2 regions of the Bacillus vallismortis genome follow, and region 1 is predicted to be linked to the other one. Evidence: predicted binding sites of a transcription regulator. Region 1 holds the regulator's gene; the other holds the start of a gene.

Evidence for each region. Region 1 encodes Rex, which represses fermentation and respiration genes when NADH is low (regulators of the CRP and FNR family bind a similar motif). Its sites were predicted from a motif close to TTGTGAAATATTTCACAA; they were not measured.
Region 2: the regulator Rex is predicted to act here: its motif matches at 1,860-1,877, upstream of BV11031_RS11960 (helical membrane plugin domain-containing protein).

Annotation. Positions count from the first base shown of each region.
Region 1 covers NZ_CP026362.1:2,878,501-2,882,520, forward strand. The annotation lists gene BV11031_RS15175 (CPBP family intramembrane glutamic endopeptidase) at 149-883, shown strand; gene BV11031_RS15180 (YdiK family protein) at 880-1,071, shown strand; gene tatC (twin-arginine translocase subunit TatC) at 1,301-2,068, opposite strand; gene tatAY (sec-independent protein translocase protein TatAY) at 2,075-2,248, opposite strand; gene BV11031_RS15200 (redox-sensing transcriptional repressor Rex) at 2,270-2,917, opposite strand; gene moaC (cyclic pyranopterin monophosphate synthase MoaC) at 2,914-3,426, opposite strand; gene BV11031_RS15210 (ABC-F family ATP-binding cassette domain-containing protein) at 3,552-4,020, shown strand, end outside.
Region 2 covers NZ_CP026362.1:2,213,863-2,217,882, reverse strand. The annotation lists gene BV11031_RS11970 (DMT family transporter) at 1-952, opposite strand, end outside; gene BV11031_RS11965 (cupin domain-containing protein) at 1,083-1,580, shown strand; gene BV11031_RS11960 (helical membrane plugin domain-containing protein) at 1,972-2,394, shown strand; gene BV11031_RS11955 (NAD(P)/FAD-dependent oxidoreductase) at 2,434-3,612, shown strand; gene uxaC (glucuronate isomerase) at 3,811-4,020, shown strand, end outside.

The DNA.
Region 1 (4,020 bases):
TCCAATTTCAAGTGATAAGATAAAAAATTTTCACGCTTTCATGATTCTTTTCGAGCCCCTCATCCCTTAGCTTTTTCACCCTCCGTTCCGATTATGTTACAATAGCTGTAGATGAATGAAACCCATTTAACAAAGGAGTACATACCATTTGAGAAAACAGTATTGGTTTATTATTTTGACATACATCGTCATGCAGTTTTCCGCATTAATCGGGATTCCATTGTTATATAAATTCGGTTATGCCGGAGGACAGCCTACCAAGGAGAATATGTTGCACGCACAAGGATTATGGTCCGTCATCAGCTTTATCGCCTGTCTCGTTGTCGTTCTGCTCATTCTGAGAACGGCTCCAAAAACAACACTGCGAAACGGCCGGAAAGACTCCGTCGGGCTTTCTATCCTGTGGGCGATAGCCGGTTTTTTCATTGCCCTTTTCTCTCAAGGAATAGCAGGCTCTATAGAATATTATGTATTCGGCATTGGAAGAGAATCAGAAAATACTCAAGCCATTCTGAAAGTCATTCAGGCAGTTCCGCTCATGATGATCGTTTCTTCTATCGTCGGGCCAATATTAGAAGAAATTATCTTCAGAAAAATCATTTTCGGCGCGCTTTATGAAAAAACGAATTTCTTTTTTGCAGGACTGCTCAGCTCGATTATTTTCGGTATTGTTCACGCTGATTTGAAACACCTTCTTCTTTATACAGCAATGGGCTTTACCTTTGCCTTCTTGTATGCCAGAACAAAACGGATATGGGTGCCGATTTTCGCCCATGTCATGATGAATACGTTTGTCGTTATCATGCAGCTTGAGCCTGTTCAGAAGTATCTTGAACAGCAGAGCACACAAATGCAATTGATTATTGGAGGATTATTTTCATGAGAAACCCGGTCGTTTGGGGAATGATCTATTTTGCCGTAGGGTGCATCTTTACTTATCTTGCCGCAAGCTCGCCAGGCAGCATGTGGTCATTCTACTCCATCCTGCTGATGGTGTTCGCCGCCTACAACATCAGCATTTCATTTAAGATGTTCGCCTTTTCATTTAAAATCAAAAAGAACCAGAAATAAAGAAAACCCATTTCTCGGAGAGAAATGGATTCGAAATTAAATCCTAAAACGGTTTTCGTTTTAGGATTTTGTCATTTTTCAGCGTGATTGAGAACCCTTGAAGCCTAGGAAAAGCGAGCATTGGAGCGGAGCGAATGTTTTAATTCGTGAGCACCAACGCACAGGCTTGACAACGAATGCGAGGGTTTGTCAACACGCTGAATCCATTTCTCACATGAGAAATGGATTTTTATGATTGCCCGGAAGACACGTCCTGATCGGAAGCGCTGCTTTTCTGCGCTTTCCGATAAGCGGCCCTCGATATCAAAATACTGATTTCATATAAGATCAAAAGCGGAACAGTGACCATCATATGAGACAAAAGCTCAGGAGGCGTAATCAAGGCAGCGATCACAAGCAGCACAAAATACGCATACTTTCTGACCTTCGCTAAGAACATCGGAGTCACAATTCCAAGCCTGGTCAAAAACATGAGGATGACCGGCATTTGAAACAATAAGCCGAACGGAATTGTCAGCTGCAGGAGAAAGTGAAAATACTCATTAATTCCGATCACCTGATTGACATTCAAGTCTTGAGAGATTCGCTTCATAAAATCAACCACAAAAGGAAATAAAATATAATATGAAAAGGATAAGCCCGCTAAAAACAGCAAAACAGAGATTGGAATGTAGCTGAGCGTCACTTTTCGCTCTTTCTCATAAAGGCCCGGGCTCACAAAAGCCCAAAGCTGATACAGAATCACCGGCGAGGTCAGGACAATTCCGATGATAAACGCGAATTGCATAAACACAAAAAGCGGGTCTGTCAGGTTAAACGCGTTAAGCGTCAGCTCTTTCGCCTCATCTGTTTCTTGCAGATATACAATAATCGGCTTCGCTAAAAAAAACCCTGCGATAAAGAAAACGACAAAGGCCAACGCCACAACCAGCAATCGTTTTCGAAGCTCAGCAATATGCTCCAGCAGCGACATTTGATTCACTTTCATTCTTGTCATCCTTACTTACTGATCTTCTTTCTTTTTTTCCTCTTCATCACTCGTTAATCCTTTAGTAGCGTTTTTGAATTCACGAAGTGTGTCTCCAGCTGCTTTCCCCAGTTCAGGCAGCTTTTTGGGACCGAAGATAATCAAAGCAATGATTGCGATAACAGCAAGGCTTCCAGGACCGATCGGCATATGTGGGCTCCTCCTTTCCCTCTATTCGATTTCCTCCAAAACTGAATAATGCTTTAAGAAATAGACAAGTGACTGAAGCTCTACAGCTAAATCTATATGGTGAATTCGAATGTGGTCCGGCACATTCAAACGGGCCGGCGTAAAATTAAGAATACCCTTTATCCCTAACGCGACTAATCTGTCTGTAATGGGCTGAGCGGCAACTGCTGGCACTGTTAGAATGGCAACTGATTCATCTTTTACATACTGTTCAAGGTCATTAAGATTATAGACGGGCACACCGCCTACCTCAGTTCCTATTTTACTCTCATTTATATCAAAAGCCATAGAAATTTTTGTGTTATTATTTTTTGTGAAATTATAGTGAAGAAATGCCGTTCCCAAGTTCCCGACACCAATCAAGATGACATCTGTCATTTCATCCTGATCAAGCGTTTTGCGGAAAAAAGACAGCAAATAATCCACGTTATATCCATATCCTTTTTTGCCAAGAGCTCCAAAATAGGAAAAATCCCTGCGAATCGTGGCGGAATCAACCTTTACGGCATCACTGAGTTCAGCGGAAGATACACGCTGTTTTCCTGACGCATGCAGGTTCTTTAAAAAGCGATAGTAGAGCGGCAGCCGTTTTGCCGTCGCCTGCGGAATTTTTGATTGATCCTTATTCATTTTTGGTCCTCCACATTATACTCGGATAGTTCTCTTTTAAAGTCACCGTTTTTCCCGCCTGTCTTTTCAAGCAAGAAAGTAGGGCCGATGACCATCCCTTTATCAAGAGCCTTGCACATATCGTAAACAGTAAGAGCGCACACCGATGCAGAAGTGAGCGCTTCCATTTCCACACCTGTACTCCCTTTCGTTTTGACCTGTGCTTTTATATGAAGTATAACTTCTGTTTCTTTTATTTTCCAGTCAAACGATATGTCTACCCCGCTCAGTGATAGCGGATGGCACATCGGAATGATATTGGACGTTTGCTTTGCGGCCATAATGCCTGCCACCTGCGAAACAGCCAATACATCTCCTTTACCGATATCGTGACTTTGTATTTTCTCGTACACTTCATGCTTCATGTGTACGCTTGAAACAGCCGCCGCAGTACGGACAGTCGAAGATTTTTCGCTGATATCCACCATCTGGGCTCGTCCCTGTTCATTAAAATGAGAAAATCCATTCATATTCAAACTCTCCTTAAAAAGATCATACACTATTTTCTTCTCTATGTCTTATTCGGCCAATGTATTGTTTGCTGACTTCTGATTGATAAGCTACACTTAACTTATTATAGCAGAGGTGAAATAATATGATGATCTTACAAGTTAATCAGCTGTCCAAATCATTTGGTGCTGATACTATTTTAAACAATATAAAGCTGGAAGTCAGAAATCGTGATCGCATTGCCATTGTTGGTCGAAATGGCGCGGGTAAATCCACGCTGCTTAAAATTATCGCAGGCCAGCTATCGTATGAAAAGGGCGAAATCATTAAACCGAAAGATATGACAATGGGATATCTCGCCCAGCATACGGGCTTGGATTCTAAGCTTACCATAAAAGAAGAGCTGCTGACTGTTTTTGACCACTTGAAAGCAATGGAAAAAGAAATGCGGACGATGGAAGAAAAAATGGCGGCAGCTGATCCGGATGAATTGGAAAGCATTATGAAAACCTATGACCGGCTTCAGCAGGAATTCAAAGATAAAGGCGGCTATCAATATGAAGCGGATGTCAGATCTGTGCTGCACGGCCTTGGTTTCAGCCATTTTGACGATT
Region 2 (4,020 bases), 660 kb from region 1:
TGTTCTTTTTCGGTTTTCCCAGTTGTGAAGCAAAGGTGTGCAACACCATCCCTGCAATAATAATGAATAAACCGGCAAATGATAAAAAGGATGGAAAAACACCTGACAGCAGAACGATTTCACCAAGCAGCGCAAATATCACTTCACCGGATTGGGTTGCTTCAACGGCCGCGAGCTTTTGCGGATTGTCTCTTACCATATCAGTTGCCCAGAAAAATAAAACGGTGGCAATGACGCCTGAGCTGATGGCAACGAAGAAGGATTGAACGGTTTGCCCCGCTGTTGGAAGGCCGTCTGACCACCACCCGTAAGCTGCTATGATCAGCCAGAACGGAAGGCTCGCCAAGGTCATTCCCAGCACGCGCTGAAATGTATCAAGCCGGCCTCCATATTCTTCGAGCATTCTCCGGTTTCCTAACGGATAGGCAAAAGCCGCAATGACAACCGGCAGCACACTGAAAAGCAGCATCTTTCCGGAAAGCGATTCTGCATGCTGAAGCTGGATGAGCGCCGCTCCGATCAGAATGATTACGGACGTGCCAAGTGAAACAAGGGGAATCTTTTGCCGAACGAGCTGCGGGCCGCCCGGCATCTCTTTTTTGACATAAAAAAGAGGAGATAGGAGCACGCCGGCTACAATGGTGATTTGCCAAGTTCCGGCTACGAGCCAACCTGGACCGTATGCAGCCGCAAATGTGATCGGCGCGTAAAAAAGCACGAAGCCGGCAAAGCTCCATTTGATCCAAAAAAACGGTTTTTTCCGCATCTCTAGTAAGAGTGGGGCGAATGTCCCTCTCATGATGACAATCACACATAAAAACGGCACCATAAAAATAAATCGCAGCGAAGAGCTCCAAAGCCAGCTGCCTCCGGATAATTCCATCGCTCTGTTTAAAATAAAGGTAACGGCAAAAAAGAGTGAAGCCAATACTCCGATGATGATTGCTTTCATGATATCCCTCATTCTGGCATTATTTTTTATACTATACTACTCGATCTCGCACAGATCAATGAAGTCGTGAGAAAATAAGCATGTTTTACAAACCGCAATGTGTGGAAGACAAAAAATGGAGGTGACATTGATGGAACCAGAGACACAGACCTACTTTTTTCAGGATGACGGCAGGATTCCGAACCACCCTGATTTTCCGCTCGTTGTGTATCAAAACGCACTCAAGGACACCGGTTCGGCAGAGCGGATCGTCAATCGGCATGGCTGGTCAAACAGCTGGTCGGGAAGTGTTTTTCCATACCATCATTATCACAGCAATGCGCATGAAGTCCTGGTTGCTGTCCGGGGAGAGGCTGTGATTCAGTTTGGGGGAGAAAAAGGAGTTGCCATTCCCTTCAAATCGGGCGACGCAGTCGTGATTCCAGCTGGAGTTGGCCATAAAAAGCAAAGCGCGAGCGGCGATTTTAACGTTATTGGCGCTTATCCGGGAGGCGTTCAGTACGATATGAAGACGGGAGAGCCAAATGAACGGGACGAAGCGGTGAAACAGATCAAGCAGGTCTCATTGCCGGCGAATGACCCGATCACAGGAAAAAGAGCTCCTCTTTTGGAAATATGGGTCAAGTGAAGGGGAGAAAATTGCCGGATTGTCAATAACTAGTGCCGCAGAAACGTTATGATACGGGCTTTATTTAAATTAATTTCATAATCGAAGCAATTCACGTTCAAATTTTGTTCAAAAAGTGTTATCATATAGAAGGTAATCGAATTGGAGTTTTTTGTGTTTGCTATTTTCAGAGAGAGTAAAGGATTTTTGACTTATTCAATTGTTTATTTTTGAGATAAAAATAATACTGAATATGGCAAGATGAAAAACTGGGTAGTAAACATTTATTTTTGTAAATGATTGTGCACGAATTCACAATCCTTATTCTTATGCTTTCAAACATGAGACCAGGGAGAGGCACTACCCTTTCCAAAAAAATCTGCAAACTGCTTATAGTAAAGGAGAATTGGATATGCCAGAAACAATCGATCAAACAAATGCGTCTGTCAGCCAAAGCCAGCAAGATCTTATTGATCAGCTGTTAAAGCCGGAAGTTCAAGAATCACTGACTGTTCTAGTTGACCAGCTTCCAAAGCTGACTGAGTTAGTGAATATTTTAACGAAGTCTTATGATTTCGCTCAGTCTGTAGCAACTGACGAAGTGTTAAAAAGCGATACTGTCGGTGCGATCACTGAAATGCTTGAGCCTGTAAAAGAAACAGCGAAAGAAGTGGCTGCGACTGCAATCGAAGCGAAAGACCGCGCTGATGCAAGCAACGAAACGATTGGTCTATTCGGCCTGTTGCGCATGCTGAAAGACCCTCAAGCGCAAAAGCTGTTCCGTTTTGCTAACAGCTACCTTGAAGTCATGAACGAACGCGAAAACCAAAAATAATCTCAGACTCAAATTGATATAAAGGACGGAGGATATACGATGTCAAAACATATTGTCATTCTAGGCGCTGGTTATGGCGGAGTTCTTTCTGCTTTAACAGTTCGCAAACATTACACAAAAGAACAAGCAAAAGTGACAGTGGTAAACAAATACCCAACTCACCAAATCATTACGGAATTACACCGTCTTGCAGCAGGCAACGTGTCTGAAAAAGCGGTTGCAATGCCATTAGAAAAGCTTTTCAAAGGCAAAGACATTGATCTTAAAATCGCGGAAGTAAGCTCTTTCTCTGTTGATAAAAAAGAAGTTGCGCTTGCTGACGGTTCTACATTATCTTACGATGCGCTTGTTGTAGGCCTTGGTTCTGTAACAGCTTACTTCGGCATCCCGGGCCTTGAAGAAAACAGCATGGTATTGAAATCCGCTGCTGATGCGAACAAAGTCTTCCAGCATGTTGAAGATCGTGTGCGCGAGTATTCTAAAACGAAAAACGAAGCTGATGCAACAATCCTTATCGGCGGAGGCGGCTTAACAGGTGTTGAGCTTGTCGGTGAGCTTGCTGACATCATGCCGAACCTTGCAAAAAAATATGGTGTAGACCATAAAGAAATCAAATTGAAGCTCGTTGAAGCAGGTCCGAAAATCCTTCCTGTTCTTCCGGATGATCTGATCGAACGTGCGACTGCAAGCCTTGAAAAACGCGGCGTAGAGTTCTTAACAGGCCTGCCTGTTACAAATGTAGAAGGAAACGTGATTGATCTGAAAGACGGATCAAAAGTTGTTGCCAACACATTTGTTTGGACTGGCGGCGTACAAGGCAACCCATTAGTCGGTGAATCAGGTCTTGAAGTGAACCGTGGACGCGCAACAGTAAACGACTTCCTGCAATCTACATCTCATGAGGATGTATTCGTTGCCGGTGACAGCGCAGTTTACTTCGGGCCAGACGGCCGTCCATACCCGCCGACTGCACAAATCGCATGGCAAATGGGTGAGCTGATCGGCTACAACCTATTCGCTTACTTAGAAGGCAAAACGCTTGAAACATTCAATCCAGTAAACTCTGGTACACTTGCAAGCCTTGGACGCAAAGATGCGGTTGCCATCATTGGTGCTAATTCTACACCGCTTAAAGGCCTTCCTGCTTCCTTGATGAAAGAAGCAAGTAACGTACGCTACTTAACACACATTAAAGGACTTTTCAGCCTGGCTTACTAAGCCTTTCTTGTGGGATCGACATTGCCAAAAGCCATCCTTTCGGGATGCTTTCCGGCAATGTCTTTTTTTATGTGTTTGCTAACGTTAACAATTCATTTTCAAAAAAGAGATTGATTGCAGAGGAATATAAAGGTAAAATAAAGCTAAATCAAAATGTTAACGTGAACATTTTGAAATCGAATGAAAGACGGTGAGGACATGGAACCCTTCATGGGTGAACATTTTTTGCTGAAAAATGAAACCGCTGTCAGCCTCTATCACAATCATGCGAAAGACATGCCGATTATTGATTATCACTGCCACTTAAGCCCGAAAGAAATCTATGAAAATAAGAAATTTCAAAACATCACGGAAGCCTGGCTGTATGGAGACCATTACAAATGGCGCCTCATGAGAGCCAATGGAATT